Linked DNA regions of Cereibacter sphaeroides 2.4.1. The protein of the gene in region 1 interacts with the protein of each later gene in a pairwise test. Links are inferred from orthologs where the notes say so. Each region holds a gene or a part of one and is shown on either strand. Other genes may lie near its edges.

Evidence for each region.
Region 2: the proteins of RSP_RS08025 (region 1) and mrdA interact in binary tests that used the Escherichia coli proteins (3 or more experiments, as listed by UniProt). The link is inferred for Cereibacter sphaeroides 2.4.1 from one-to-one orthologs.

Annotation. Positions count from the first base shown.
Region 1 is NC_007493.2:1,660,513-1,676,246, forward strand. What follows is about bases 5,044-8,136. They hold RSP_RS08025 (penicillin-binding protein 1A), read right to left. Parts: upstream 7,819-8,136; coding sequence 5,269-7,818; downstream 5,044-5,268. Other genes in these bases: prfB (peptide chain release factor 2), read right to left, coding at 5,044-5,160; RSP_RS08030 (N-acetylmuramoyl-L-alanine amidase), read right to left, coding at 7,910-8,136. Also shown: RSP_RS08000 (peroxiredoxin), read left to right, coding at 1-429; RSP_RS08005 (M23 family metallopeptidase), read left to right, coding at 840-2,183; RSP_RS08010 (bactofilin family protein), read left to right, coding at 2,173-2,691; RSP_RS08015 (DUF2189 domain-containing protein), read right to left, coding at 2,887-3,663; more of prfB, read right to left, coding at 4,033-5,043; more of RSP_RS08030, read right to left, coding at 8,137-9,145; RSP_RS08035 (pyridoxal phosphate-dependent aminotransferase), read right to left, coding at 9,194-10,345; RSP_RS08040 (DsbA family protein), read left to right, coding at 10,513-11,256; ispG (flavodoxin-dependent (E)-4-hydroxy-3-methylbut-2-enyl-diphosphate synthase), read right to left, coding at 11,592-12,725; RSP_RS08050 (helix-turn-helix domain-containing protein), read right to left, coding at 12,856-14,070; hemA (5-aminolevulinate synthase), read right to left, coding at 14,181-15,404; RSP_RS08060 (hypothetical protein), read right to left, coding at 15,539-15,734. UniProt on the Escherichia coli protein: Cell wall formation. Synthesis of cross-linked peptidoglycan from the lipid intermediates.
Region 2 is NC_007493.2:942,383-958,022, forward strand. What follows is about bases 6,340-9,338. They hold mrdA (penicillin-binding protein 2), read right to left. Parts: upstream 8,813-9,338; coding sequence 6,866-8,812; downstream 6,340-6,865. Other genes in these bases: rodA (rod shape-determining protein RodA), read right to left, coding at 6,340-6,858; RSP_RS04680 (hypothetical protein), read right to left, coding at 8,809-9,338. In the rest of the region: RSP_RS04640 (glutamine synthetase family protein), read right to left, coding at 1-738; RSP_RS04645 (TRAP transporter substrate-binding protein), read right to left, coding at 814-1,851; RSP_RS04650 (TRAP transporter large permease), read right to left, coding at 1,908-3,233; RSP_RS04655 (TRAP transporter small permease subunit), read right to left, coding at 3,233-3,739; RSP_RS04660 (N-formylglutamate amidohydrolase), read right to left, coding at 3,744-4,523; RSP_RS04665 (MurR/RpiR family transcriptional regulator), read left to right, coding at 4,683-5,549; more of rodA, read right to left, coding at 5,719-6,339; more of RSP_RS04680, read right to left, coding at 9,339-9,348; rod shape-determining protein MreC, read right to left, coding at 9,341-10,243; RSP_RS04690 (rod shape-determining protein), read right to left, coding at 10,277-11,314; RSP_RS04695 (acyltransferase family protein), read left to right, coding at 11,663-12,619; RSP_RS04700 (2-isopropylmalate synthase), read right to left, coding at 12,806-14,395; RSP_RS04705 (pseudoazurin), read left to right, coding at 14,860-15,318. UniProt on the Escherichia coli protein: Catalyzes cross-linking of the peptidoglycan cell wall. Responsible for the determination of the rod shape of the cell. Is probably required for lateral peptidoglycan synthesis and maintenance of the correct diameter during lateral and centripetal growth.

The DNA.
Region 1 (15,734 bases):
ACCCTGCCGCGCGATGGCGGGTCCACCGTGTCCCTGTCGGGCCTTCGGCCCGGCAAGGTGGTGGTTTACTTCTATCCCAAGGACGATACCTCGGGCTGCACCCTCGAGGCGCAGGAATTCACCGCCCTCGCGCCGCAGTTCGCCGAGATCGGCACCACCGTCATCGGGATCTCGAAGGACAGCGTGAAATCGCACGACAAGTTCTGCGCCAAGCACGGGCTCGGGATCGTGCTCGCCTCGGACGAGGGCGCGACCACCGCCGAAGATTACGGCGTGTGGAAGGAGAAGAACATGTATGGCAAGACCTACATGGGCATCGAACGCTCCACCTTCCTGATCGACGGCGAGGGCAGGATCGCCCGCGTCTGGCGCAAGGTGACGGCGCGGGGCCATGCGGCCGAGGTGCTCGAAGCGGCCCGCTCGCTCTGACGGCCCGCGCCCGCCGGAGCGGCGGGGGTAAGGCCTCCTCCGCGCCCGCCGAAGTGGCGGGCGCCAACCATGAAGGCCCGCAGCCGCCCGAAGGACGGGCATCGATCTTGCCCGCCCGCCCCCTCCCAGCGGCGGGTGCAAAACCGGTGGCGGGATCCGGCCTGTTGCAGAATCGTCACGGCCGGAGATGCTTCGGCAAGCTTCCGCCGAAAAAGCCCCCCGCCTGACGGAACTTTCTCCAGATCGGCAAGTTTTCGCCCATTCGGGCAAGGTTTCGCCTTCGCCCTCCCTCGATTGGTCAAACTTGTTGCAGCCCTGCCGACCGCTGGCTAGTCAGTCTGCGGGGACAGGAAGGCCGACCCGGCGTCGGCGAAGGTTCGTCACCGCGCAACAACAAACGGGACCGACCGGTGCTGACGCGACTTCATTATCGGATTCACACGAGCCTCGAACGCATCCTTCCGGAGCGTCGGCTTTTTCTTAAATCCGATAGCGACACGCGCTTCATCCGGCTCCGACCCGTGACGCAGCTCGCCGCTCTCGCCGGCGGCACGCTCCTCGTAAGCTGGACGATCCTCGCCACCTCCATCGTGCTGATGGACTCGGTGACCGCGGGCGGCACCCGCGACCAGACCCAGCGCCAGCAGGCGCTCTACGAATCCCGCCTCAATGCCCTCTCCGCCGACCGCGACCGCCGCGCCGACGAAGCCGTGCGCGCGCAGGAGCGGTTCAACCTCGCGCTCGCCGAGGTCTCGAAGATGCAGACGGCGCTCCTCGCCACCGAGGATCGCCGCAAGGAACTCGAGACCGGCATCGAGGTGCTGCAGGACACGCTGATCCGCACCATCAAGGAACGCGACGACGCCCGCGAGGAGTCCGAGCGCGTGACGGTCGCGCTGGCCGAACAGACCGGCTCGGCGCGCACCGACGGCTCGCGGATGGCCGATGCCGAGGCGACGCTCGACCAGCTGTCCTCCACGCTCGCGGCCACCGCCCGCCAGCGTGACGACATGGCCAATGCCGTGCTCTTGGCCAAGGAAGAGACCGAGGAGGTCCTGCAGGAGAAGGCCGAGCTTCAGGCGCGCAACGACCTCATCTTCGGCCGGCTCGAGGAAGCGGTGACCGTCTCGATGGAACCGCTCGACAAGATGTTCCGCGCCGCGGGCCTCTCGACCGACTCGCTGCTGAAGCAGGTGCGCCGCGGCTATTCGGGTCAGGGCGGCCCACTCTCGAAGCTGACGGTCTCGACAATGGGCGGCGGCGATCTCACCCCCGAGGAGCGCCGCGCCAACGAGATCCTGAACGGGCTCGACCGCATGAACCTCTACCGGCTCGCGGCCACCAAGGCGCCCTTCTCGATGCCGGTCAAGACCGCCTTCCGCTACACCTCGGGCTTCGGCGGGCGCAACGACCCGTTCGGGCGCGGCAACCGCCGCCACGAGGGCATCGACATGGCCGGCGCGAGCGGCAGCCCGATCTATTCCACCGCCGACGGCGTGGTGATCCAGGCGGGCACGGCCAGCGGCTATGGCAAGGTCATCAAGATCCGCCACGAGTTCGGCATCCAGACCGTCTACGGCCACCTGTCCCGAATCCGGGTGGAGAAGGGACAAAGGGTATCGCGCGGCGACCGGATCGGTGATATGGGCTCAACAGGCCGGTCCACCGGCACCCATCTTCACTATGAGGTCCGCGTGGACGGCTCGCCCGTCAACCCGATGACCTTCATCAAGGCGGCGAAAGATGTTTTCTAAGAGCAGAATCAACGAGCCCGGTCCCAAACAGGGCGAGGCCGAAAGGCCGAAGAATCAGGAAGCTCCCGTGCAGAAACCCTCGACCGACTTTGCGCCCGGCGCGCCGAAACCCAAGCCTTCCGCCTCGGTCCTGTCGTCTGACCTGACGGTGGTGGGCAACCTGCGCACGACCGGCGACATTCAGGTCGAAGGCACGGTCGAAGGCGACATCCGCGCGCACCTGCTGACCGTGGGCGAGAGCGCCACGATCCGCGGCGAGATCGTGGCGGACGACATCGTGGTCAATGGCCGCGTCATCGGCCGCGTCCGCGGCCTGAAGGTGCGCCTGACCTCGACCGCCCGCGTCGAGGGCGACATCATCCACAAGACCATCGCCATCGAGTCGGGCGCCCATTTCGAGGGCTCCGTTCAGCGGCAGGAAGATCCGCTTCAGAGCGGCAAAGGCGGCGCCTCCGCGGCTCCGCAGGCGGCCCCGGCCCCGCAGGCCACCAAACCCGCCGATCTCTGATCCGTCTTCGCCGTCGGACCGGCACGACCAGGGGCGCCCATCGGGCGCCCTTTTGCATGGCAGCGGCTGTCGGTTCCCACGGCCTCTCTCCGACGCCGGCCGGCCCGTCCCCGCGCCAGATCGGGACATCGACTTCGCCCCAGCCCGGCGGGTGCAGGCAATCCTCCGGGCCACCCTGGGGCGGCCCGGCGCAGATCAGTCGAGCGCCAGGCGATAGAGATGCCAGGTCGCATGGCCCAGCACCGGCAGGGCAATCAGCAATCCGAGAAATCCGGGCAGCATGGCGAAGAACAGGATCCCCGCGATGGTGATGCCCCACGACAGCATCAGCACCGGATTGGCCTGCACCACCTGCACGCTGGTGATCATCGCGGTCACGAAATCGATCTCGCGGTCGAGGAGCAGCGGCAGGCTGACCACGGTGATCGAGAACAGGATGCTCGCGAAGACCGCGCCCACCAGAAGCTCGACGACGAGCAGCGTGAGCCCGTGCGCCGTCAGGAAAGACTCGAACGAGCTCGAGATGTTCACGATGGGCTGCATCCCCATGAAGAGGGCGAAGACCATGTGGGACAGGAAGTTCCAGAACAGGAAGAAGATCACCACGATCGCCGCCATGGACGGGATCTGGCGATCCTTCTGGCTGAGGATCACGCCGAGCACCTCCCCCCAGTGCAGCGGCAGGCCCAGTTCCAGCCGGCGGCTGACCTCGTAGAGGCCGCAGGCGATGAAGGGGCCGAGGATGGGAAAGCCCGCAGCAGCGGGCAAGATCCACCAGAGATTTCCGCTCGTGGTGAGCGCATAGAGAATGATCCAGCCAAAGATCACATAGGTGGCGGCAAAGAACAAACCGAAGGCCGGGGCGCGTCTGAAGTCACGCATTCCGGCAAATAGCACAAGCCGCAGGTCTTCCGGGGTGAGCAAGCGCACCTCCGGAACGGCCTCGGCCGATTCCAGGTAGCTTTGCGACATTCCGAGACTCCTCCTTCTCGTAGGAGAGAGCCTAAGCGCAGGTGCCGTGCAGCACCAAGATGATTCTGCACCTCAGCTTTTGGTCGCGCTGCCCTCGGAAAAAGGGCGGAGGCGCAGCGCGCGGGCCGCTGCAGGACCGCCGCGGGTTGGAGGCAGGCGCGAAACGGATGGCTGCACCCGCCCTCTGCGGGGCCCGGCGCGTGAGCTTCTAGACGTTAAAATGGATTTTCAGCGTAGGGACGCTGCACTGAAGGAAAGCGCAAAGCGGGTGGCTCACTGCTCCGCCTGCCCCTTTCGCGGGCACTGCAACGGCCTGCCGCCGCGCGGGCGACAGCCCTGCGCCGCCGGTGCAGCCGCGCCGCGCGAGGCTTACTCTTCGGCGTTGGCTTCCGCGCGGCTCTTGCCGGCCACATCCTGCGCGAGCGTCGCCTGCATGAACCGGTCCAGATCGCCGTCGAGCACGCCCTGCGTGTCCGAGGTCTCGACGCCCGTCCGCAGGTCCTTCACCATCTGATAGGGCTGAAGGACATAGGAGCGGATCTGGTTGCCCCAGCCCGCCTCGCCCTTGGCCTCGTGCTGGGCGTTGATCGCGGCGTTCCGCTTGTCGAGCTCGAGTTGGTAGAGCCGGGCCTTCAGCGCGTTCATCGCCGCCTCGCGGTTCTGGTGCTGCGACTTCATCGAGGAGGTCACGACGATATTGGTGGGAAGGTGGGTGATCCGCACCGCCGAGTCGGTGGTGTTGACGTGCTGTCCGCCCGCACCGGACGAGCGATAGGTGTCGATGCGGATGTCGTTCGCAGGGATCTCGATCTCGATATTGTCGTCCACCACCGGATAGACCCAGACCGACGAGAAGGAGGTGTGCCGCCGCGCCGCCGAGTCGTAGGGCGAGATCCGCACCAGCCGGTGAACGCCGCTCTCCGACTTCAGCCAGCCATAGGCGTTCGGCCCCGAGATCTTGTAGGCAGCCGACTTGATGCCCGCCTCCTCGCCCGCCGATTCCGACTGCAGCTCGACCTTGTAGCCCTTGCGTTCGGCCCAGCGGACATACATCCGCGCCAGCATCGAGGCCCAGTCGCAGCTCTCGGTGCCGCCCGCGCCCGCATTGATCTCGAGGAACGTGTCGTTGCCGTCCGCCTCGCCGTCGAGCAGCGCCTCGAGCTCCTTCGCGCGGGCCGTCTCGACCAACGCGCGGATCGACGCCTCGGCCTCGGTCACGATCTCCTCGTCGCCCTCGGCCTCGCCGAGCTCGATCAGCTCGACATTGTCGCGCAGCCCGGTGTCGATCAGCCTGTAGGTCGAGAGCTGGTCCATGAGCTGCTGGCGCTCGCGCATCAGCTTCTGCGCGCGGGCCGGATCGTTCCACAGGTTGCCGTCCTCGATCATCGCGTCGAATTCCTCGAGCCGGTGCGGCGCGGTCTCGAGATCCATGCGCTGGCCGAGCAGCGCGAGCGAGCGCCGGATGGCCTCGACTTGGTTCTGGGTCTCGGTGCGCATGGGCGAAGGTCCTCGAACGGTTCAGGCGGGGATCGGTTCAGGCGGGGGTGATAGCGCGAAGGCGCGGACCGGGCAAGGCCGGGCCGCGCCTGCGACAGGACGGCCGCGTCAGTAGAGACCGCCGGAACTGAGCGTGCCGAAATCGGCCTTCTTGGGAATGACCTTCCGCTCGCCCGTGGCAGTGGTGACGGTCGCGCCCTGCTCGGTCTCCTCCTCGCCATAAGCAAACAGCGGCAGGTTCGATCCCATGGCAAAGCCGCCGTCGACCCAGGCGCCCATGCCGAAGACCGGATCCTCGCCCTGACGGAAATACTCGGCCACCACATTGTCGCCCGTCGCATCGTCGGGCAGGCGCGCGCCGGTGAACCGGTCGATCTTCATGAAATAGCCGCCCGGGGGCACGCGGAACTCGGAGCCGCCGTATTTCTTCACGGCCTTCGTCATGAAGCTCTGGAACACCGGGCCGCAGAAGCCGCCGCCCGAGGCCGAGCCCATCGAGCGCGGCTGGTCGTAACCGATGTAGCAGCCCGCGACGATGTTCGAGGTATAGCCGATGAACCAGACGTCCTTGGCGTCGTTCGTGGTGCCGGTCTTGCCCGCCACCGGCACCGGCAGGTTGATCCCCCGCCCCGTGCCGCGCTTGATCACGCCCTCCATCATCGAGGTGAGCTGATAGGCGGTGATCGCATCCATCACCCGTTCGCGCTTCGAGGTGATGTGCGGCGCGCGACCCTCGGGCAGCAGCGGCTGGGCGCAGTCGTCGCAGATCCGCTGATCGTGCCGATAGATCGTGCGACCGAAGCGGTCCTGCACCCGGTCGACCAGAGTGGGCTGCACCCGCTCGCCGCCGTTGGCGAACATGGCGTAGGCGGCCACCATCTTGAAGAGCGTCGTCTCCTCTGCGCCGAGCGCATTGGCGAGGAACTGCCCCATCCGGTCGTAGACGCCGAAGCGCTCCGCATAGGAGGCCACGGTGTCCATGCCGATCTCCTGCGCGATCCGCACCGTCATCAGGTTCCGCGACTGCTCGACCCCGGTGCGCAGCGGCGTGGGCCCGTAATATTTCCCGGACGCGTTCTTCGGCGTCCAGAGCCCCTGCGCCGTCTGCACCTCGATGGGCGCGTCGATCACGATGGTCGCCGGCGTGAAGCCGGAATCGAGGGCCGCCGCATAGACGAAGGGCTTGAAGCTCGACCCCGGCTGGCGCGTGGCCTGGGTGGCGCGGTTGAAGACCGAATACTGGTAGGAGAAGCCGCCCTGCATGGCGAGCACCCGGCCCGAATTCACGTCCATCGCCATGAAGGCGCCCTGCACTTCGGGCACCTGGCGCAGCGACCAGCGGCGGAAGCTGCCGTCCTCGCCCGTCACCTCGCGCACCAGCACCACGTCGCCCACCGCGAGAAGATCGCCCGCCCTGCGCGCCTTGGGCCCGAGCTTGCCGTCGGCCTGCCGCTTGCGCGCCCAGGTCACATCCTCGGCCGGGATGTAATGGCCGTCCTCGTCCTCCTCGACGCCCTCGATCCCGATGCGGGCCGCGCTGTCGCCCACCTCGAGCACCACCGCCGGATGCCAGCCCGGCACGTCGCGCGGCACCCGGGCCGCCGCCAGCGCCGCCCGCCAGTCGGCCTCCGAACCGAGTTTGTCTGCGGGCAGCGTCTGCCGCGTTCCCCGCCAGATGCCGAGGTTGCGGTCGTATTTCTCGAGCCCCACGCGCAGGGCGGCCGCCGCCTCCTCCTGCAGCTCCCGGTCGATGGTGGCGCGGATCGTGAGGCCGCCGCCGAAGAATTCCTGCTCGCCGAACTCGGAGGAGAGCTGGCGGCGGATCTCGTCGGTGAAATAGTCGCGCGGCGGCAGCGCCTCGCGGAAGGCCGGATAATCGCCGTTCTGCACCGAGCGCAGCGGCTCGTTCAGCGACGAGGTCAGCGTGGCCTCGTCGATATAGCCGTTCTCGAACATCTCGCGCAGCACATAGTTGCGCCGCTGGGTCAGCCGCTCCTTCGCCCGCACCGGGTGATACTGGCTCGGCGCCTGCGGCATCGAGGCGAGCGTTGCGGCCTCGGCCGGGGTCAGCTGCGACAGCGTCTTGTTGAAATAGGTCTGCGCCGCCGCCGCCACGCCATAGCTGTTCTGCCCGAGGAAGATCTCGTTCAGATAGAGTTCGAGGATCTTGTCCTTGGGCAGCGTCTCCTCGATCCGGGTGGCGAGGATGATCTCCTTGATCTTCCGCTCGCCCGTCCGGTCGCCCGACAGGAGGAAGTTCTTCATCACCTGCTGGGTGATGGTCGAGGCGCCGCGCACCGTCTTGCCGCGCGAGCGCACCGCCTCGAAGGCCGCCACGGCGATGCCGCGGGCATCGTAGCCGTGGTGGGTGTAGAAGTTCTTGTCCTCGGCCGAGATGAAGGCGTTCTTCACCAGGTCGGGGATCTCCTCGATCGGCGCGAAGATCCGCCGCTCCTGTGCGAATTCGTCGATGATCCGCCCCTCGCCCGAATAGATCCGGCTGATCGTCGGCGGCGTATATTGGGCGAGGCTCTCATGGCTCGGCAGGTCGCGCGAATACATCCAGAACACCGCCCCGATCGTGAGGGCGAGCGCAAGCAGCCCCAGCGTGATCGCGGTGAAGATGGCCCCGAAGACCGAGCCTACGAACCTCAACAATGGCGGTGCCCCCTCTGGTTGGCGGCCCTTATACATGCGGGCGGCCGGAAGAGCAAAACATGCCCAACCCCCGCGCTTCGCGATTTCGCGATCAGCGCCGCAGCATGTCCTTCAGCGCCGCATCCTCGCGCGCCCAGACCTTCAGACCTTCCACGAGGGCGATCACCATCCGCGCCCGCCAGCCCGGATCGCGCAGCCGCGCGAGGTCGGCATCGCTCGACATGAAGCCCGTCTCGACGAGAATCGACGGCATGTCCGGCGACTTCAGCACCGAGAATCCCGCGGCCTGCCGGGGATGGCGGTGCATGGCGATCTGCCGCCGTTTGATGGCCGCTTCCAGCGCCAGTGCCAGCCGCTCGTTCCGCGGCCCCGTCTCGGTGCGCGCCAGATCCATCAGCACGCCCGCCACCAGATCGTCGTGGCCGGTGAGGTCGATCCCCGCCAGCAGATCGTCCCGGTCGTGCCGCTCGGCCAGGGCCGCCGCCGCCGCATCCGACGCCTCCTCGGCCAGCGTATAGAGCGTGGCCCCCACTGCCTCGCCTTCCGCGATGGCATCGGCATGCAGCGAGACGAACACCTGCCCCCCCGCCTCGCGCGCCAGCGTGATCCGGTCCTCGAGCGGCACGAACACATCCTCCGCCCGCGTCACCGCCACGCGGAAGGTGCCGTCCCGCACCAGCGCCTCCTTCAGCTCGCGCGAGAGCGTGAGCATCAGGCTCGCCTCGCTCACCCCGCCCCGCTCGGCTCCCGGGTCGATGCCGCCATGGCCCGGATCGAGCACCACCGTCAGCGGCCCCGCCCCCTGCACCGGCCGCGGCAGGTCGGCGGCCTTCGGCAACGCCCAGCCCGGCGGCTCGGGCGCCGCGGCCCGGGCCGCGAATTCCGCCTCATCCGCCTTGCGCAGCCGGATCGCGATCCGCGCCCCGTCGGAGGTCCGCATGTCCGCGCTCTCGACCACCATCGGCCGGGCCAGCTCCAGCACCAGCCGCGACCAGCCCAGGCGGAAGCTGCCCGCCCGCACCGCCGTCACCCGGTCGGTGTCCCGCGCCAGATCCTCGACCGGGCCGAACTCGACCTCGCGGAAATCCATCACCAGCCGCGGCGGCCCGTCCATCACCCGCACCCGCCAGGGCACCGGCTGGCTCAACTGCAGCTCGACCGAGACCCCGCTCCAGCCGCGCGCCCCGATCGAGGATCCGTCGGGCATGAGCCGCGCGAGCCCGCTCAGCTCCTGCGCCGCAGCCCCTGACAGCGCGAGCAACGCCGCAAGAAGACCCGCCGCGACCGACCTGAGCGCCCCCCCGCTCCTCCGCCTCAGCCCCTCCATCCGCGCCCTTTCATTCTGGCCCAAATATCCCCGCCGGAGGCTCCGCCGTCAGCGCCGGCGCGCCGCCATGAAGGCCTCGAGCCGCGCCAGCCCCTCGACGATATCCTCAGTGGCCCGCGCATAGGAGAAGCGCAGCGTCCGCCCGCCCCGCAGGGGATCGAAATCGAGCCCCGGCGTCACCGCCACCCCCGCCTCCTCGAGGATCTCCGCCGCGAAGGCGAGGCTGTCGGAGGTCAGGTCCGAGACATCCGCATAGACATAGAAGGCCCCGTCCGGCGGCGCAAAGCGCGTGAATCCCGCCTTCGGCAGCCCCTCCAGCATCAGCCGCCGGTTCTCGGCATAGACCGCGCGGTTCGCCTCCAGCTCCTGCGTGCAGTCGAGGGCGGCCAGCGCCGCGATCTGGCTCGCATGGGGCGGGCAGATGAACATGTTCTGCGCCAGCCGTTCGACGCGCCGCACATGGTCCTCGGGCACCACGAGCCAGCCGAGCCGCCAGCCGGTCATCGAGAAATATTTCGAGAAGGAGTTGATCACATAGACATCGTCGGTGATCTCCAGCGCCGAGACGGATCTCGTGCCATAATCCAGCCCGTGATAGATCTCGTCCGAGATGAAGGCCATGTCGCGCGCCTGCGCATGGGCGATCAGCGCGTCCAGCGCCTCCTTCGAAAGCATCGTCCCCGACGGATTGCCCGGCGAGGCCACGATGAGCCCCGCCAGATCCTCCACCCCCTCCAGATCCGCGGGCACCGGCTGCAGCCGGTTCCGGGCCTCCGTGGGGATCCCCACCGGCTCGAGCGAGAGCGCGCGCAGGATCTGGCGATAGCTCGGATAGCCGGGCTCGCCGAGCGCCACCCGCTCGCCCGCCTCGAAGAGCGCGGTGAAGGCCAGAAGGAAGGCCGAGGAGGAGCCGGCCGTCACCACCACCCGCCCCGGATCGAGCTCGACGCCGTACCAGCGCCGGTAGAGATCGGCGATCCCCTGCCGCAGTTCCGGCAGGCCGAGCGCCACCGTATAGCCGAGCGGCCCCTCCTCCATGGCGCGCGCGAGCGCCGCCCGCGCCCCCGCCGGGGCCGGGGTGCCCGGCTGGCCCACCTCCATATGGACGATCGCCCGCCCCGTCGCTTCCAGCCTGCGCGCCTGCTCCATCACATCCATCACGATGAAGGGATCGACCGCCCCGCGCCTTGAAACCCGCATCCTCAGCCTCTTACACTTTGCCAGCCGTTCCTGAGACACCGGGGCGCGAAGGTCAATGGCGGCCCGCCGCCGCCCTGCCGCATATCCGGGTTGCCAAATGAACCGGATCGGTGTTCCTGTCCTGACCCGCGAGCCGGACCCTGACCCGCCCCAACCGGAGCCTTTCCATGAGACTGATCCCCCTCGGTGCCGCCGCCCTCGCCGGCGCCCTCGCCCTCGCTCCCGCCGCCCGGGCCGAGATGAGCGCCGCCGAGCGCGAGGCCGTTCGCGCCGAGGTCCGGGCCTATCTGCTCGAGAATCCCGAGGTGCTGATGGAGGCCTTCACGGCGCTCGAACAGCGCCAGCAGCTCGATCAGGTCAATGCCGACCTCGCCCGGCTTCAGGACCATTCCTCGGAAATCTACACCGATCCGGCCAGCTGGGCCGGCGGCAACCTGCAGGGCGACATCACGGTGGTCGAGTTCATCGACTACCGCTGCGGCTACTGCCGCAAGGCCAATGCCGAGGTCGAGGAGCTGGTGGCCTCCGATGGCAACATCCGCTTCGTGCTGAAGGAATATCCGATCCTCGGCGAGGAGTCGGTGCTGGCCTCGCGCTTCGCCATCTCCGTGCTGCAGATCGCGGGCCCCGAGCCCTACAAGGCGGTGCACGACAAGCTCATCACCTTCCGCGGCGACATCACGACCGAGGCGCTCGGCCGGCTCGCCGACGAGATGAAGCTCGACCGCGCGGCGATCCTCGCCCACATGGACAAGGACGAGGTCACGGCGGTGATCGCCGCGAACCACAAGCTCGCCGAAACGCTCGAGATCTCGGGCACGCCGACCTTCGTCGTCGACCGCACCATGGTGCGCGGCTATGTGCCGCTCGACGGGATGCGCCAGATCGTCGAAGGCCAGCGCAAGGGCTGAGCGCCCGCTGCGACCGAGCCCCAAGGCGCCCTCCGGGGCGCCTTTTCTTTTGGAGAAGCCCGAGCCGGAGGCATTCCCGCGGGGCGAAAGACACGCAGAGGCGGGCCGCAGACCCCTGCCCGCCGCTTCTTCGCGACAGGGTTGACAGCCGCAACTCATGGGGCTCGGGCTGCGGTCCCGGTCCCTGCCGTTCACGAAGCGCGAACGGCAGCCTGCGGGCCGACTTTCCTCACGATCCGGCCCGGCTTCCCAAGGTCATGCTCCGGGTGACCGCATCCGCGCGAGGCGATCCGCGATGACGGCCTGAGGCCGCCGCTCGCGTTTGCGACGGTGCGTTACTCGGCCGCTTCGGCCGCCGCGAGCTTTTCGGCCTCGATCTCGGCCGCACGGCTTTCGACCATCGACACGATCTCGTCGATCATCCGCTCGCTGCCGAGCTTGTGGGCCTGCTTGCCGGCCAGATAGACCATCCCCGAGCCGTTGCCGCCGCCGGTGAAGCCGATGTCGGTCATCAGCGCCTCGCCGGGGCCGTTCACCACACAGCCGATGATGGAAAGGCTCATCGAGGTGGTGACATGGGCCAGCCGATCCTCGAGTTCCGCCACCGTCTTGATGACGTCGAAGCCCTGCCGCGCGCAGGAGGGGCAGGAGATGATGGTGACGCCGCGGTGGCGGAGGCCCAGAGACTTCAGGATCTCGTAGCCGACCTTCACCTCTTCCACCGGGTCCGCCGAGAGCGAGACCCGCAGCGTGTCGCCGATCCCCGACCAGAGGAGGTTCCCCAGACCCACGGCCGATTTCACCGTGCCGGCGGTCAGCCCGCCCGCCTCGGTGATCCCGAGATGGATCGGCGCATCCGTCGCATCGGCCAGCGCCTGATAGGCCGCGGCGGCAAGGAACACGTCCGAGGCCTTCACCGAGATCTTGAACTCGTGGAAGTCGTTGTCCTGAAGAATCTTGATGTGATCGAGGCCCGACTCGACCATCGCCTCCGGGCAGGGCTCGCCATACTTGTCCAGCAGATGCTTTTCGAGCGAGCCCGCATTCACCCCGATCCGCATCGAGCAGCCATGATCCCGCGCGGCCTTGATGACCTCGCGCACCCGGCTCGCATCGCCGATGTTGCCCGGGTTGATCCGGAGGCAGGCCGCGCCCGCCTCGGCCGCCTCGATGGCGCGCTTGTAGTGGAAGTGGATGTCGGCCACGATCGGCACCGGGCTTGCCGCCACGATCTCCTTCAGCGCCCGGGTCGAGGCCTCATCGGGCACCGACACGCGGACGATGTCGGCCCCCGCCTCGGCCGCGCGGAGCACCTGCGCGATGGTCGCGGGCGCGTCGGCGGTGATGGTGTTCGTCATCGTCTGCACCGAGATCGGCGCATCGCCCCCCACCGGAACATTGCCCACCATGATCTGCCGCGACTTGCGGCGGTGGATGTTGCGCCAGGGGCGGACATGATTGAGCGACATGGGTGGAAACCTCGGGTGATGGTCGCGTGCAACTTAAACCCGCAGCGGCATCGGCACAACCGGCTGCGCCCAAATGCCCTGCCCCTCGGGCAAGGCACGGCGCGCCCGCGCGATCACATCCGCGCGGGGGTCAGCGGGTTTCGTTCTGCGCGACCGTGACGTAGCGCGCGAGATCCGCGTCGCCGGTCAGGTCCGCCATGGCATATTTGCCGGTGAGCGCCTCGGGCGAGAGGGCCACGTTCTTCACCACCTGCGCACCGGGCGCCGACGGGCCGTAGGTCTCGCCGTTGACGGCGAAATAGAGCGAGCCCGAGTTGCCCGCGCGCAGCACCGGCGGCTCTTCCATCTGCGGCACGACATAGCGTTCGCCCGCGTCGAGGATCTTCTCGAACAGCACCGTCCCGTCGGCCGCCTGCACCCGCACCCACGAGGGGCGCACGGCCAGAAGCTCGACCGTCGGCGGCGCGGCCTCGGCCACCTGCACCTCTTCCTCCACCGGCACGGCAGCGGCCGTGGCGGGGATCGCGGGCAGCTCGAGCGAGGCCTGCTGGACGCTGTCGTTCATCCGCGGATTGATGGCCGCGATCGGCCCGTCGCGCGAGACCAGCACCGGCACGTCGAGCGCCTGGGCCTGCGGACGATAGAGCCGCCCCATGAGGTCGGGCTGCGCCGGATCGGCGGCGGCGAGATCCATCGTGTCGGAGGCAGGCTCGGACCGCACGAGCGGCGCCACCGTGCCGACGCTGCCCAGCGGGTCGATCTCGGCCACCACCTGCGGCGCCTGATCGACCGGCGCCACCTGCACGCGCTGCACCTGCTGAAGCACCGCCCAGCCGCCGTATCCGATGCCGCCGATCAGCGCGAGCAGGACCAGAACCGATCCCACCGCGCCGGGCTCGATGCTGGCCAGCACACTCTCGCCCCGGGGTACGAACAGCGCATTCGGATCCGCCAGCGGATCGCGCCCCTCGCCCTGCGGTCGGGACCGCGGACCGGTATCGCGGCGCGCGCCGGTCACCGAAACGGCCATGCCGTGCATCGTGGTGAAGTTCGCCTCGTGGCAGAAGCGCGCGAAGGCCTCGTCCGGGTCCATGCCGAGATAGCGCGCATAGGAGCGCACATATCCCGCCACGAAGCCCTGCGTCTCGAAGGCCGACACGTCGGCATTCTCGATGGCGGCGATATAGGTGGCCTTGATCTTCAGCTCGCGCTGGACATCGAGCAGCGACTTGCCGAGCGTCGCCCGCTCACCGCGCATCAGGTCGCCCAACCGCAACTCGAAATCGTCGAACCCTTTGGGTTTATCGACTTCGGCCGTCGAAGGTTGTGTCCTCCGCCAGATCATGCGTGTGCCCGTCCTGCCCCGATTTACCCCGGCCGGTTGCTTCCGACTCAGGGGTGCCCTGTCCCGAAAGAAGTAGCACAGGGCAGGGGCCTTTGCATCCGCAGAAGCTGTCAGGCAACGACCTCGGCGCGATTCAGCGCACAGTGCTGCCAGAGCACGTCCATGGCCTTCACGAGGTGATCGATCATGCCGGAATCATGCACGGGCGACGGGGTGAAGCGCAGCCGCTCGGTCCCGCGCGGCACGGTCGGGAAGTTGATCGGCTGGACATAGATGCCGAAATGCTCGAGCAGCATGTCCGAGATCATCTTGCAGTGCACGGGGTCGCCCACATGGACCGGCACGATGTGCGAGCCGTGGTCGATGATCGGCAGGCCGAGCCCCTTGAGGCGCATCTTCAGGATGCGGGCCTGGGTCTGGTGCTTCTCGCGCAGCTCCACATCGCCCTTGAGGTGGCGCACCGAGGCCGCCGCACCGGCCGCCACGACGGGCGGCAGCGAGGTCGAGAAGATGAAGCCCGGCGCGTAGGAGCGCACCGCGTCGCACATCTTTGACGAGGCCGCGATATAGCCGCCGAACACGCCATAGGCCTTGCCCAGCGTCCCGTTGATGATGTCGATCCGGTCCATCAGCCCGTCCCGCTCGGCCACGCCGCCGCCGCGGGGGCCGTACATGCCGACGGCATGGACCTCGTCGATGTATTTCAGCGCGCCGAACTCGTCGGCGATGTCGCAGATCTCCTCGATGCGGCCGAAGTCGCCATCCATCGAATAGACGGATTCGAAGGCCACGAGGATCGGACGGTCCTTGCCGATCGAGGTCAGGATCCGGCGCAGGTCGTCGAGGTCATTGTGCTTGAAGATGTGCTTCTCGGTGCCCGAGCGGCGGATGCCCTCGATCATCGAAGCGTGGTTCAACTTGTCCGAGACGATGACGAGGCCCGGGATCAGCTGCGGCAGCGTCGAGAGGGTCGCGTCGTTGGCGATATAGGCCGACGAGAAGACCAGCGCCGCTTCCTTGCCGTGCAGGTCGGCGAGCTCGGCCTCGAGGCGCTTGTGATAGAGCGTGGTGCCCGAGATGTTGCGCGTGCCGCCCGACCCGGCGCCGGTCGAATCCAGCGCCTCGTGCATGGCCCCCAGCACCACCGGATGCTGGCCCATGCCGAGATAGTCGTTGCCGCACCAGACGGTGATTTCCTTCTCGCTCCCGTCGGGCTTGCGCCACATGGCTTTCGGGAAGGCACCCTTGCGCCGCTCGATGTCGATGAAGGTCCGGTACCGGCCCTCGGTATGGAGCCGGTTCAGAGCGGTATCGAGTGCCAGATTGTAGTCCATCTTCGTCTCCCTGACGCTCGGGCTGCCGAGCAAGCTGGGTGTCATCATCAATTTTCGGCGCAACATGGCCTTGATAAGGATCAAATCCTAAGTCTGGAACCGGCCAATTTGAAACCCGTTCATTGGTCCCTGCGTCAATCGGCCACCGCCAGCACGCAATCCCCGGCGCCTCCGGCCTTCGCGCAGGCAGCAAGCGCCTTCTCTCCCGCCCCCGCTCCGGTCCCGATGCCCCAGCGCCCGGTGGCCGGCGAGACCGCCAGCGCCCTCGGGCCGCGGGCGCCATAGTCGGCCCGGAATCCCTCGGTTGCATCGGACGATAGGCTGAGCGGG
Region 2 (15,640 bases), 720 kb from region 1 along the record:
CGCGGCATGGGCGATGTCCTTGACGGCGGTCTTGGTGATCGCGTGATTGTCGGCCGTGTCGAGCGCGTCCGAATATTTGACGTTGATCTCCTCCTGCCCCGCGTCAGCCTCACCCTTGGAACATTCCACAGGGATTCCCGCGCCATAGAGGCCGTTCCTCAGGGCGCGCATCACCTCTTCCTCCTTCGAGGTCTGGAAGATGTGGTAATCCTCGTTGTAGGCCGAAATCGGCTTCAGGTCGCGGATCTGGCCCGAGGCCTGCATCGAGTTGCGCACCGCGTCGAACGAGGTCTCGAACAGGAAGAACTCGAGCTCGGTGGCCATCATGGCCTTGAAGCCCATGGCTTCGGCCCGGGCGATCTGGCGCTTGAGGATGGCGCGCGGGCTCTGGGGCACGTCGTTGTGGTGATGGTCGAGCAGGTCGCAGAGCACGAGCGCCGTGCCCGGCATCCAGGGCAGGGCGCGCAGCGTGGCCATGTCGGGCTTCATGACATAGTCGCCGTAGCCCTTTTCCCAGCCCGAATTCTTGTAGCCGGGGACGGTGGTCATCTCCATGTCGATGGCCAGGAGATAGTCGCAGCAGTGGGTCTCGTGATGCCCGCCGTCGATGAAATACTGCGCGTGGAAGCGCTTGCCCATCAGGCGGCCCTGCATGTCCACACAGGCCACGAGCACGGTATCGATCCCGCCGCTCTCCACCGCTTCCTTCAGCTCATCGAATGTCATGTTGCCGGGCATGTTCTTCCTCGTTCAGTCGCGGGCGGGCGGGCGTGCGGAGGGGCGGCCCGCATAGGGCCGCCCGGGAGCGGGGGATCAGGAGAAGCGGTAGGGCGGGCCTGCCTTCTTCATCGTCTCATTGTAGTCCTTGATGATCGAGACGACCTTGGCCTTCACCTCGGATTCCTGCGCGATCTCGTCCCAGAACTCGACGGCCGCATCCTCGACCTGCTTCCATTCCGCATCCGGGATCGTGGTCAGCTTGAGCTTGGTCTCGTTCACCCGCAGATAGGCCTCGCCGGCCCAGTACCAGTGCTGCCGGTAGTAGTGCGACTGTTCGAAACAGACGCGCAGCAGCTCCTGCAGATGCGGCGGCACCTCGTTCCAGCGGTCCATGTTGGCGAAGAAATGCCCGATCCAGGCGCCCGAGATGTTGTTGGTCAGGAAATAGTCGGTGACGTTGGCCCAGCCGACCGTATAGACCTCGGTGATGCCCGACCAGGCCAGCCCGTCGAGCTCGCCGGTCTGGAGCGCCACCTCCACATCCTCCCACGGCAGCGTCACCGGCACCACGCCGAAGCGGGTGAGGAAGCGCCCCGCGGTGGGGAAGGTGAAGATGCGCAGGCCCTGAAGGTCGCTCAGGCTGTTGATCGGCTTCTTGGTCGAGAAGTTGCACGGATCCCACGAGCCCGCCGAGATGTGCTTCACGCCCACCTTGGCATATTCCTCAGCCCAGATCGCGCCCAGCCCGTATTTGTTGAAGAGCGCGGGCACATCGAGCGAATAGCGCAGCGCCAGCGGGAAGTAGCCGCCGAACACGGTCACCTCGGTCGGCGAGGCCATCGAGTCATCGTCCGACTGGACGCAGTCGATGGTCCCGCGCTGCATCGCCTGAAAGAGCTCGGCCGTGGGCACGAGCTGGTCGGAGTAATAGAGCTCGATCTCCATCTGACCTTGGGCGATGGTGTTGAAGGCCTCCACCGCGGGCTTCACCACATGCTCGCCCAAGGCCGCGCCCGCATAGGTCTGCATCCGCCACTTGATCGGCGCCTGCGCCCGCGTCACGGCCGGCGCGGCAAGGCCCGCAGCCCCCGCGAGCGCGCCCGTGGTGATGAACTTCCGTCTGGTCGTCATGTCATACCTCCGTTGATGGGTCGGGGCGGTTCGGGCCGCCTCTCGTTGGTGAATCGTTACTTGGCGTAGAGCGTCTCCGGCAGCCAGAGCGCGATCTCGGGGAAGGCCATCACCAGCACCAGCGCCAGCACCATGACCCCCACGAACGGCACGATCGAGCGGTAGATGTCGCCGATGGTGATCTCGGGCGGCGCCATGGCGCGCATCAGGAACAGGTTGTAGCCGAAGGGCGGCGTGAGATAGGCCACCTGACAGGTGATCGTGTAGAGCACGCCGTACCAGATCAGATCGAACCCCAGCGCCCCCACCAGCGGCACATAGAGCGGCGCGACGATGACGAGCATCGCCGTGTCGTCGAGGAACATCCCCATGATGAGGTAGGAGAGCTGCATCATGATGAGGATGGTCCAGGGCGACAGCTCCAGCCGGTCGACGAAGAAGCCCTGGATCGCGCGCACGGCGCCCAGACCGTCGAAGACCGCGCCGAAGGCCAGCGCCGCGAGGATGATCCACATGAACATGCAGGAGATGGCGAGCGTCGCCCGCGTCGAGGTCTCGAACACCTCGCGGGTGAAGCGGCCCTTCACGACCGCGGCCAGCACCGTCACCAGCGCCCCGATCACCGAGCTTTCGACGAGGCTCGTCCAGCCGTTGACGAAGGGCACCATCATCGCGGCGAAGATGCCGAGCGGCAGGAGACCGGCGGCCAGCAGGCGCATCTTTTCCGACCGCGGCACCGCGGCCAGTTCCTCGGGCGGCAGCACCGGGCCGAGCGCGGGGTTCAGCCGGCAGCGGAGCCAGATGTAGGCCACGAACATGCCCGCCATCATCAGCCCCGGCACCACGCCGGCCAGCCAGAGCTGCCCCACCGGCTGGCGCGCGATCATCGCATAGAGCACGAGGACCACCGAGGGCGGGATCAGGATGCCGAGGCTCGACCCCGCCTGAATCACGCCCGTCACCATCAGCTTGTCGTAGCGCCGCCGCAGAAGCTCGGGCAGCGCGATGGTCGAGCCGATGGCCATGCCCGCGACCGAAAGGCCGTTCATGGCCGAGATCAGCACCATGAGGAGGATCGTCCCGATGGCAAGGCCGCCGGGCACGGGGCCGAACCAGACATGGAACATGCGGTAAAGATCGTCGGCGAGGCGGCTCTCGCTCATGACATAGCCCATGAAGATGAACATGGGCAGCGTCAGCAGCGGATACCATTTCATGAGCTTCATCGCGGCCGAGAAGCCCATGCTCTGCCCGCCCGTGCCCCAGAGCGCGAGCGAGGCCACCACGGCCACGAAGCCGATCACGCCGAAGACGCGCTGCCCGGTCAGCATCATGAGCAGCATGGCCGAGAACATCAGGATGGCGATCATCTCGTAGGACATCAGATCGTCTTCCCGCGCAGCGTGGCGATGTCACGGACGAGGATCGCGAGACATTGCAGGATCATCAGGACGAAGCCCACGCACATCACAATCTTGATGGGCCAGAGATAGGGGCGCCAGGCGGTCGGGCTGCGCTCGTTGTACTGCAGCGAATAGAGGGTGCTGTCGACCGCGCCCCAGAGCATGACGCCGAGATAGAGGATCACGGCGAAGATCGTGATCGCGTCCCACCAGCTCTTCTTGCGCAGAGGCCAGTCGGCATAGAGCAGGTCCATCCGCACATGGCTGCCCATCTGCAGCGAATAGGGCCCGCCGAGGATGAAATAGGCCACCATCACGAACTGGGCCATCTCGAGCGTCCAGAGCGACGGGTTGAAGAAGACCTTCGAGACCGAGGACCAGAGCAGCACGCCCATCAGCACGAACAGCAGATACATGGCGAAGCGGCCGATCCCGTAGTTCAGCCGGTCGACCAGCCGGACGAAGGCGACAAGGGCCCGCGGCATCGGCTCAGCCCGCCATGGCCGGCGCCGCGAGCGATCCGAGCGCGCGGGCGAGGATGGGGGCCAGCCGGTCCGCCATGGCCTCTTCGGCCTCCGGCGTGGCGATCAGATCGTTGCGGATCTCGAGCATCACATTCGCAAGTCCATAGGGCAGGGCCTGAAGGCGCAGCGTGTGGGTCACGTCGTCGGCGGCAGAATAGGGCTCGTTCAGTCCGCAGACGAGTCCACTGTCGCGGCTTTCCTCGAGCACGGCCAGCGCCAAGGCCGGATCGTGGTCGTGGATGATGCCGAACTCGACCGCGCGCGGCTTTCCGTGCCAGACCGGGGTGAAGGAATGGATCGTCACCAGCACCGGGGGCACGCCCTGGGCAAGGCGCCGCACGATCTCGGCCCGCAGGTCGGCGTGGAAGGGCGCGTAGATCGCCGCGGTGCGCGCGGCGCGCTCTTCGGGAGAGAGGCGGCGATTGCCGGGGATCTCGTGCATCTCGGAACGCTCCGCCATCGCGCCCGGCTGATCCGGCGCCCGATTGCAATCGTAGACGAGCCGCGACACCGGTGCGTGAACAAGGCCTGCGTCAAGCCGCCGCGCCAGCCCGCGCGACAGTCCGAGCGCACCCGGATCCCATGCGATATGGGCCTGCCGCAGCTCTTCCGGCAGCCCCAGATCGCCCCAGCGGCCCGGAATCGCATGCGAGGCATGTTCGCAGACCAAGAGGAAGCGGCTGCGCGCGGACGCATTCTCGAGGATGGCCGGATACCGATCCGGCGTCATGTCGGCGAAGGTCATTATTGTCCGATTCATTCCCTGTTGCCACAAAGGCTCCACCGGGGGGCTCCGGTCTGTCAAGAATTTTTCTTCGCGACCGAAGCTGTTAAGATGTTTACTGCGGCGGAGGCGGATTCCGCCGCGCAATGCCCGCGCAAGCGGCGGACGTGAGGAGGCGGAATGGGCCTGTCCAGCATCGAGGAACTCATGCGCTCGGCGCTGCCCGACATGACCCGGGCCGAGCGCCAGCTTGCCACGCATATCCTGCGGCAGTATCCGGTGGCGGCGCTCGGCTCGATCACGGCGCTCGCCAAGGCGGCCGACGTCTCGACGCCGACCGTGGTGCGTCTGGTGCAGAAGCTGGGGTTCAAGGGCTATCCCGACTTCCAGTCGGGCCTGCGCGGCGAGGTCGAGGCGATGCTCCTTTCGCCTCTGGCCAAGCACGACCGCTGGGCCGGCGGGGTGCCCGACACCCACATCCTCAACCGGTTCGCCGATGCGGTGGTGGCCAATCTTCAGGCGACGCTGAGCCAGATCGACCATGCCGAGTTCGATGCGGCGGCGCGCCTCCTTGCGGATCCCGAGCGGCGGATCTTCGTCCTCGGCGGCCGCATCACCCATGCGCTCGCCGATTATTTCGCCACCCTGATGAAGGTGACCCGTCCCGAGGTCACGCTCATGTCCGACATGTCGAGCACCTGGCCGCCGGCGCTCCTCGACATGGGGCGGGGCGACATCCTCCTGCTTTTCGACATCCGCCGCTACGAGAACATGGTGCTGCAGGTGGCCGAGATGGCGGTCGAGCAGGGGGTCGAGGTGGTGCTGATGACCGACCGCTGGATCTCGCCCGCGGCGGTCCATGCGCGCCACACCTTCTCCTGCCAGATCGAGGTGCCGTCAGCCTGGGACTCGACGGTCGCAATGCTGGTGCTGGTCGAGAGCCTGATCTCGGCGGTGCAGAGCCTGACCTGGGAGCAGACGGAAGAGCGGATGAAGCGGCTCGAGGATCTCTACGCCCGCAACCGCGTCTTCCGCCGCCACCGTTAGACGCCCGCCCGGCGAGGTCCCTTCCGCGGCAGGGCTGCCCGAGCCCGCGGCAGGCAAATCGGCGCCTTGGGCTGCCCTTCAAGGCCCTGCCGATGGGCAGGGACAAGTGGCGGACGCGCAGGCACCACCGCCCTGACGGGCAAAGACCTCCGCCCGACCGTCTGCGAGATCACCTCAGCCGGTGGACATGCGCGCTCTGCACGAGGCCGAAGGCCACCATCAGCACCAGCATGGCCGAACCGCCGTAGCTGACCAGCGGCAGCGGCACGCCCACGACGGGGGCCATGCCCATCACCATCGACAGGTTCACCGCGAGATAGAAGAAGAAGTTGGCCGCGATCCCGAGGATCAGCAGCGACGAGAACCGGTCGCGGTTCTGCATCGCCGAGGCCACGCAGAAGGCGATCACCAGCGCATAGAGCACCAGAAGCGAGGCCGCGCCCACGAAGCCGAATTCCTCGGCCAGAGTGTTGAAGATGAAGTCCGTGTGCTTCTCGGGCAGGAAGTTCAGCCGGCTCTGGGTGCCCTGCATGAAGCCCTTGCCCGCCCAGCCGCCCGAGCCGAGCGCGATCTTGGCCTGGATGATGTTGTAGCCCGCCCCGAGCGGGTCGGCCGTGGGGTCGAAGAACGTGTCGATCCGGCGATACTGGTAGTCATGCAGGAACTGCCACGGCGTGCCCCGCAGCGAGAAGACCGAGAAGACGGCGCCCACGCCCATCGCGGCCACCACGCCGAAATACCACAGGCTCACCCCCGCAAGGAACATGACCGCCGCCCCCACCATCAGCAGAAGGAGGGCCGTCCCGAGGTTCGGCTGGATCACGACGAGCGCCGTCGGCACGAGGATGATGAGCACCGGCAGCAGCACCCAGAGCGGGCGCGAGACCTTCTTCGGATCGAGCCAGTCGTAATAGGCCGCAAGCATCATCACCAGCGTGACCTTGGCCATTTCCGAGGGCTGCAGCACCACCGGGCCGAGCGCGATCCAGCGCTGCGCGCCCATCCCCACGGTGCCGAAGAACTCGACGACCACGAGAAGCGCCAGCGACACGATGTAGGCCAGCCCCGCCATGTTGCGCCAGAACCAGATCGGCACGAAGGCCACGCTGAACATCAGCACGAGGCCCACGGCGAAACGCTTCATCTGCGGCCCGGCCCAGGTGTCGATGTCGCCGCCCGCGACCGAGGTCAGCATGAGCCAGCCGACCGAGGCCGTGGCCGTGACCAGCAGCACCAGCGCCCAGTTGATGTGGAGCACCTTGGCAAGGCCCGTGGGGGCGGTCTTCACGCGATATTCGAGAAAGCTCATGGCAGCCTCAGGCCCGCGAGCGGGTGGTGACTTCGGGTTCGATCTTGCGCAGTGGCAGGCTGGTGAGCAGCGTCTCGATCCGGGCGCGCTGGCTCTGGGGATAGGCCGAGAGCGGGGGCAGCGGCCCGGGCGTCAGGCAGCGCAGGATCACGTCGCGCACGATCGGGCCCGCGACCGACGAGCCGCCGCCGCCATGTTCCACCACGACAGCCACCGCCACGCGCGGCGCATCGAAGGGCGCAAAGCCCACGAAGAGCGCATGGTCGCGCCGGTTCCACGGCAGCTGGTCGTTCGAGATGACCCCGCGCGCCCGTTCGGCGGCCGAGATGTTGCGCACCTGGCTCGTGCCGGACTTGCCCGCCATCACCAGCGCCGGATCGACGATCCGGTTCGTGTGGCCGGTGCCGCGCCGCTCGTTGATGACGGCATACATGCCCTGACGGACGGAGCGCAGCAGCGAGCCGTCGACGCCGAGCGGCGGCGCCTCGGGCACCGGCAGCTCGCTGTCGCCCACCGACCGCACGAGGCGCGGCTGCACCGCCCGCCCGCTCGCCACCCGTGCCGTCATCACCGCGAGCTGCAGGGGCGAGGCCAGCACATAACCCTGCCCGATCGAGGCGTTGATCGTGTCGCCGATCCGCCAGTCCTGCTCGTAGCGCTGCCGCTTCCAGGCCTTGTCCGGCATGATGCCTTCGGTGATGGCCGACATGGGCAGGTCGTGGCGCATCCCGAGCCCGAGCCTGCGGCCCATCTCGGCGATCTTGTCGATGCCGACCCGCTGGGCGATGTCGTAGTAATAGACGTCGCAGCTTTCCGACAGCGAGCGCGAGAGCGACACCATGCCGTGCCCGCCGCGCTTCCAGCAGTGGAAGCGCCGCCCGCCGGTCTCGTAGTGGCCGGGGCAATAGACCGAGGTCTCCGGCGTGATCACGCCCGCCTCGAGGGCAGCAAGCGCCGTGACCATCTTGAAGGTCGATCCCGGCGGATAGGCGCCCTGCACCGCCTTGTTGGCGAGCGGCCGGTGGTCGTTCTCGGTCAGCGCCGCGTAATCCTTGAACGAGATGCCGCGCACGAAGAGGTTCGGATCGAACGAGGGCGACGAGCAGATCGCGAGGATGTCGCCCGTGATCACGTCGATGGCCACCGCCGCCGCGCTCTCGGCGCCGAGGCGGGCCTGCACGAAATCCTGGATCTCGGCGTCGATGGTCAGCCGGATGTCGTCGCCCGCATCGCCCTCGACCCGGTCGATCTCGCGCATCATGCGGCCGTAGGCGTTCACCTCGATCCGCTTGGTGCCGGCCTTGCCGCGCAGCGTGCCCTCCATCCAGGTCTCGACACCGATCTTGCCGATCTGGAACTCGGGGATCTTCAGCAGCGGATCCGGATCCTCGATCTTGGCGAGGTCGTTCTCGCTCACCGGGCCCACATAGCCCACCACATGGGCGAAGTCGGTGTCGAGCGGATAGGCGCGGCTCAGGCCCACCTCGGGCGTGACACCGGGCAGGGACGGCGCGTTGATCGCCACCTTCGACAGATCGTCCCACGCCATCCGGTCGGCCACGATGATCGGCACGAAGGGGCTGTGACGCTTGGCCTCGGTCATGACGCGCTCGATGTCGGGCTCGGTCAGCGGGATCACGTCGGCCAGCCGGCGCAGCACGGCCTCGACGTCGCCCGCATCCTCGCGCGTGATGACGACGCGGTAATTCTGCTCGTTGCCCGCGATCAGGCGGCCGTTGCGGTCGAAGATCTGGCCGCGTGTGGGCGGGATCAGCCGGATGTTGATCCGGTTCTCCTCGGCCAGGAGCTTGAACTCGTCGGCCTGATCCACCTGAAGATAGCGCATCCGCGCGCCGAGCACGGCGAACATGGCCGTCATGGCGCCGCCCAGAAAGAGGGCGCGGCGGTTCACCTTGCGGGCGCTGTCCTCGGAATCGCGGGCGGATCGTCTCACATGCGTCTCCCGAAGGCGTCGAGTTCTCCCGTCGCGGGCTTGCGCAGGTCCAGAAGCAGCCAGCAGCAGCCGACGATCAGAGGATAGCAGAGGATGGTCATCGCGGTCTGCAACAGATGCTCGCCGAGCGCGGGCTGCGGCAGGAGCGCCAGCGCGGCGATGGTCCGCTCGGCGAAGCGCAGGGCGAGCATGACGCCCGAGACGAGCAGCCACTCGACCGGAAAGCTCAGCTCGCGCGTGAGGGCCGCGCGCGAGCGCAGGAACTCGGTGGCCACCAGCACCAGCGCGGCCCAGAGCCCCGGCGGGCGCATGAGGAGCAGATCCTCGAGCAGGAGCACCACCGCCAGAAGCGGCGCGGGCAGGTAGTCGGGCCGCCGGATCACCCAGGCGAGGATCAGGCAGAGCAGGAGGTCCGGGCCCGGCCAGGCTCCGGCGCGCAGGCCGAGCGGCAGCAGGCGCAGCACCACCAGGAAGGCCGCGATGGCCACGAAGGCCGTGGGATAAAGCCAGACGCGGCGGCGCACACCCTCAGCCATCGGCACCCTCCACCGCAGCGGGGGCGGGCGGGGCGGGGGGCTCGGCCACCAGCTTGCCCGGATCGCTGATCGGTTCGAGCTCGTGGCTGCGCAGCACGCGCAGGAACTCGAGCCGCCCGTAATCGGCCGCAAGCCGCACCCGGAGCCGGCGATCCGGCCCCTGCGCCACCTGTCCCACGAGAAGATCGGCCGGGAAGACCCCGCCGTCGCCCGAGGTCACCACCCGGTCGCCCGGCCGTACGAGGTCGGGCTTGTCGAGGAATTCGAGCGGCGGGGAGGGCGAGTTGTCACCTGTCAACAGGGCGCGCTGGCCCGAGGGCTGCACCGTCACGGGGATGCGGCTGCTCGTGTCGGTGAGCAGGATCACCCGGCTCGTGGTGCGGCCGACGCCCGAGATCCGGCCGACGAGGCCGATCCCGTCCATCGTGGCCCAACCGTCGCGGATGCCGTCGCGTGCGCCCACATTCAACAGGACCGACTGGCGGAAGGGCGAGCCCGAGTCGGCCAGCACGACGCCCGTGACATGGGTGAGCTTCGGATCGAGCCGCACCTGATTGAGGTCCAGAAGCCGCGCGTTCTTCTGCTCGAGCTGAAGCGCCGCTTCCTTCCAGGCCTTCATCTGCTGAAGCTCGCGCCGCAGCTCCTGATTCTGCTCGTAGATCCGCGTGTAGGACTGGAAGTTCTCGACCATGCCCGCGACCTTGGTCATGGGCGTCATCAGCCATTCGAACGAGGGCACCACGCGGTCGATCAGCGCCGCGCGGAACTGCTCGACGCGCGGGCTGTCGATCCGCCAGATCAGGAAGATCCCGAGCAGCAGCAGGACCAGCCCGCCGACGAGGATGCGGCGCAGCGGACGGGTGAAATCCTCCGGTCTGGTCCGGTCTCGGGCCAAGGGCGCTCCCTCTCAGAGCCGGCGGCGGGGCCGTCAGCTTTCGTAGTCGATCACATGCCGGAGCTGTTTCTCGTATTCCAGCGCCTTGCCGGTGCCGAGGGCCACACAATTCAGTGACTCGTTGGCCACCGAGATCGAGAGGCCGGTCTGCTCGCGGAGCGCAAGGTCGAGATCGCCGAGCAGCGCGCCGCCGCCCGTCAGCATCACGCCGCGGTCGACGATGTCGGCGGCGAGATCCGGGGGCGTGGCCTCCAGCGCCTGCATCACCGCGTCGCAGATCTGCTGCACGGGCTCTGCCAGCGCCTCGGCGACCTGCGCCTGATTGATCTCGGTCTCCTTCGGCACGCCGTTCAACAGGTCGCGGCCGCGGATCGTCATGGACTGGCCGCGTCCGTCGTCGGGCATTCGCGCGGTGCCGATCGAGGTCTTGATCCGCTCGGCGGTGGAGTCGCCGATCAGCAGGTTCTGGTGGCGGCGGAGATAGGCCACGATCGCCTCGTCCATCCGGTCGCCACCGACCCGCACCGAGCGGGCATAGACGATGTCGCCGAGCGAGAGCACCGCCACTTCGGTCGTGCCGCCGCCCACATCCACCACCATGTTGCCGGTGGGGTCGGTGATGGGCATGCCCGCGCCGATGGCCGCGGCGATCGGCTCGGCGATCAGGCCCGCGCGGCGGGCGCCGGCCGACAGGACCGACTGGCGGATCGCCCGTTTCTCGACCGGAGTCGCGCCGTGCGGCACGCAGACGATGATCTTCGGCTTCGAGAAGGTCGTGCGCTTGTGCACCTTGCGGATGAAGTGCTTGATCATCTCCTCGGCGGTGTCGAAGTCGGCGATCACGCCCTCGCGCATCGGGCGGATGGCCTCGATGGAGCCCGGCGTGCGGCCCAGCATCAGCTTGGCGTCCTCGCCCACGGCCAGAACCTGCTTCTTGCCGTCCTTCACATGGTAGGCCACCACCGAAGGTTCGCTGAGCACGATGCCCTTGCCGCGAACGTAGATCAGCGTGTTCGCGGTGCCGAGGTCGATGGCCATGTCCGACGAGAAGAGGCCGGTGAGAAACGACATGCTCTGCTGATCCTGTCCTGCGAAGAAGGAAATACCCGCGACTCTCGGCGAGGCAGGCGCCCTGCTTATAGGAAGGGTGCGCCGAGAGGGAAAGGCCCCTGACAGGAGGGGACGGCGTCAATCCGCGCGCCCGGCGGAATGGAGGGCTCCTCCGGGCTGCCGGTGCCGGTCGAGATGGGGGAGGGGAGGCGGGCAGGACGGGGCCTGTCCTGCGGCCGGAAGCCCGGCGGTTTCGGTCGAGACGAGCGCAGAAAAGTGAGGCGCTGCCTCGCCTGCCCGCTTTCGCCGCCTTTGCCGTGGCCGCGCGCCGCGCTAGCTTCCGCCCGTCCGACAAGATGAGGAAGCAGATTGTCCCCCTCCGCCGCTCCAAGCCCGCCGCTGCGGAACCTGTCGCTCGACGCTCTCAAGATCGTGATGGCCGTGATGGTCGTGGGGCTTCATGCGGGCTTCCTGCGCGACCTGCATCCGATGGCCTCCGACTTCTTCACCAACTGCCTGTTCCGGATCGCCGTGCCGACCTTTCTCGTCATCAACGGTTATTATCTCGAGAGGCAGCTCGACCGCGGGCTCTGGCTCTGGGCGCGGCGGGTGGCGCTGCTCTATGGGATCTGGATGGCGCTCTATGCGCCGCTCTGGCTGCCGGGGGCGCTGAAGGTGCCGGCCTTCGGGCGCGAGGTGCTGTTCTTCGGCTATTATCACCTCTGGTATCTGCTGGCGCTGCTGCTCGCGGGGCTTCTCGTGGCGGCGCTGAGGCCGTTGGGCGAGCGGGTGCTGGCGGGAACCGCGCTTCTGGCCTTCGCCTGTGGCGTGGGCATCCAGTATGCGGGCAATTTCCACCTCTTCGAGCCGCCGGTCGACGATCTGCTGAACCGGGTGCAGACCTATCGCAACTTCCTCTTCATGGGCTTTCCGTTCCTCGTGGCGGGCGTGCTCATCGCGCGGCACGAGGAGAGGCTCGCGCGCTTCGGCACCCCGGCGGTGCTGGCTGCGGCCTCGGCGCTCCTGCTGGCCGAATGGGGGGCGAACATGGTCTGGAACCGCGAGGATCCGGTGTTCGAGATCTTCGCCTCTCTGGCGCTGGTCTGCCCGGCCCTGTTCCTGACCGTGAAGGGCCGGAGGCTGATGGGCCGGAGCCGCGACTTCGGCCAGTTCGCGACGGCGCTCTATCTCGTCCATATCGCGGTGCTGCATTTCACCTACGACGTCGAGATGGGGGATACGCTGCGCACGCTGATCGGGCTCTGCCTCGCGTCGCTTCTCGCGGTGCCGGTGGTGCTTGCCGCGCGGCGGCTGCCGATCCTCTGACCCTCTCCCTATCATCGCGGGGCCTGTCGCAGAGCCTGACCGGGCAGGGTCTGTGCCGAGTCCGGGGCAGGGGGCCGATCCTGCGCAGGGCGGCAGGCCCGAACGAGACGGGCCGCCCGTGAGGCGGCCCGATCCGATGGAGCCATGGTCCAATAAGGGGGCCGCCCGTCGGGCGGCCGGCCCCGCTCAGGCGTGCGAGCTGTAATGCACGTCCTTCATGTCCGCGCCCGGCGCCGACTTCTGGCGACGGTGGATCAGGCGGTTCAGCGCGTTCACATAGGCCTTCACGCTCGCCACCACCGTGTCGGTGTCGGCGGCCTGACCCGTGGCGATCTTGCCGTCCTCCTCGAGCCGGACCGAGACCGTCGCCTGCGCGTCGGTGCCCTCGGTCACCGCATGGACCTGATAGAGATGCAGCTTGGCATGGTGCGGATAGATCATCTTCACCGCGTTGAAGGCCGCATCCACCGGCCCGTCGCCGGTCGCGTCGATGGCATGGTCCACCCCCTCGACCGAGAGCGTCATCTCGGCCTCCTGCGGGCCGTCGGTGCCGCAGACCACGCGCAGCCGCTTGAGCTGCAGCGTGTCATGTTCGGCCGAGGTCACCTGATCCTGGATCAGGGCGACGATGTCGTCGTCATAGACCTCCTTCTTGCGGTCGGCGAGCGCCTTGAACCGCACGAAGACGTCGTTCAGCTGGTTGTCGGCCAGATCGTAGCCCAGATCCTTGAGCTTGGCGCGCAGCGCCGCCCGGCCCGAATGCTTGCCCATCACCAGCGACGTGTCGGCGAGGCCCACGTCCGCGGGTCGCATGATCTCGAAGGTCTGGGCGTTCTTCAGCATCCCGTCCTGATGGATGCCGGACTCGTGGGCGAAGGCGTTCTTGCCGACGACGGCCTTGTTGAACTGCACCGGGAAGCCCGAGACGGTGGCGACCTTGCGGCTGATGTTCATGATCTTGGTCGTATCGATGCCGGTGCGGAACGGCATGATGTCGTTGCGCACCTTCAGCGCCATCACCACCTCTTCGAGGGCGGTGTTGCCCGCGCGCTCGCCGAGGCCGTTGATCGTGCATTCGATCTGCCGCGCGCCCGCCTCGACGGCCGCCAGCGCGTTCGCCGTCGCCATGCCCAGATCGTTGTGGCAGTGGGTGGCGAAGACGATCGTGTCCGCACCCGGCACGCGCTCGACGAGCATCCGGATCAGGTCGGCGCTTTCGCGCGGGGCGGTGTAGCCCACCGTGTCGGGGATGTTGATCGTGGTGGCGCCCGCCTTGATCGCGATCTCGACCACGCGGCAGAGATAATCGTGCTCGGTCCGCGTCGCATCCATCGGCGACCATTGCACATTGTCGCAGAGGTTGCGGGCGTGGCTCACCGTGTCGTGGATCCGCTCGGCCATCTGGTCCATGTCGAGGTTCGGGATCGCCCGGTGCAGCGGCGAGGTGCCGATGAAGGTGTGGATGCGGGGGGATTTCGCGTGGCGCACCGCCTCCCAGCAGCGGTCGATGTCCTTGTAGTTGGCCCGCGCGAGGCCGCAGATCGTGGCGTTCTTCGACTGCCGCGCGATGGCCGAGACGGCCTCGAAATCGCCCTCGGAGGCGATGGGGAAGCCCGCCTCTATGATGTCCACGCCCATCTCGTCGAGCAGCGCCGCGATCTCGAGCTTCTCGTCATGCGTCATGGTCGCGCCGGGCGACTGTTCGCCATCCCTGAGCGTGGTGTCGAAAATCAGGACGCGGTCCTGCTCGGAGGCGGTCTTGGTCGTGTCGGTCATGTGAATTCTCTCGTTGTGCTCAGCTTCGGTCCCGGGCGCTGGTCACCTCCGAGCGGTCGCGCCCAAGGGCACGCTCAGAGGCAGCTAAGGAGAAGAAGCGCACGGGCAGCCACAGCCCGGAGGGGCGTGGCGGAGCTGATCGCGATGGTGCGGTCCCGTGTCATGGCGCGGATATTACGGAGCAGGGCGCAAAAGGAAAGTGCGAAAGTGACGGGGCATGGCGCTTTTTCCTCCGGGCAGGGCCTCCGCTTCTGCGGGAGACCCGAGGTCCGACGGGGCGCCGAGGGCCGCACGGGGTCCCGGGGCCCGCTCGTGTCAGGGCTGCATCCGACGCAGGGATGCCACGGCGTTTCTGCCTGCGCGGGCAGGTCGCGGCTGCGGTTGACTCACCGCAACACGGCGCGGGGCGGTCGGGCGTAGACAGGTTCTGTCAGCGGAACCTCTTGCCAGAAAGGACGATGGAGATGCTTGCGAACCTTCCGATGATCGGCCTTGCCGCGGGGTTGGCCGCGGCCCTCGCGCTACCCGCCGGCGCCGCGAACTACGAGATCGCCATGGTCCATAACGGCTCGACCGGCGCCAAGGCCTTCGAGCCCGCCTTCATCCAGGCGAAGGTCGGCGATACCGTGACCTTCCTGCCCGTCGAGAAGGGCTTCAATGCGGAGATCATCCCGGGGATGCTGCCGCTCGGCGCGCGCGGCTTCCGCGGCGAGATGAACCGCCCCGTGACCATCACCCTCACGCAGGAGGGAGTCTGGGGCGTGAAGAGCATGCCCTATTACGGCATGGGCATGGTGGCGCTGATTCAGGTGGGCGCGCCCCTCAATCTCGAGGAGGCGATGTCCGTGCCGCAGCCGGCGCGGGCCGAAGCGCGGCTCGAGCCGCTCTTCGCGCAGGTGCTGCAGAATTACGAGGCGAACTGACGCCTCGGACGCCGCGGCGCTCCCTCGTCCGCGGCCGGAAGTCCCGGCCCTCCCTCGGCCGGGACTTCTACCTGCGGGTCGCGATGCGTTCGGCACCCCGCCGTGTCCCGGGATGGAGGTGGCGGCCGGGGCCCCGGCCGCCGATCCCCGGCGGCTCCTTCCTGGGGGCCGGGACGCGCTCGGCGCCCCGCCATGTCCCGGAGCCGGGGCTGTTCTGCCCGAAAGGACCTAGCGGATGGCCGGCCGTTTCTCCCTTGAGAAGCGGCAGGGGCGCGATGCGGCGCCCCGTCCGGGCCCGCGGTTCGCGGCGGTGAGGCCGTGA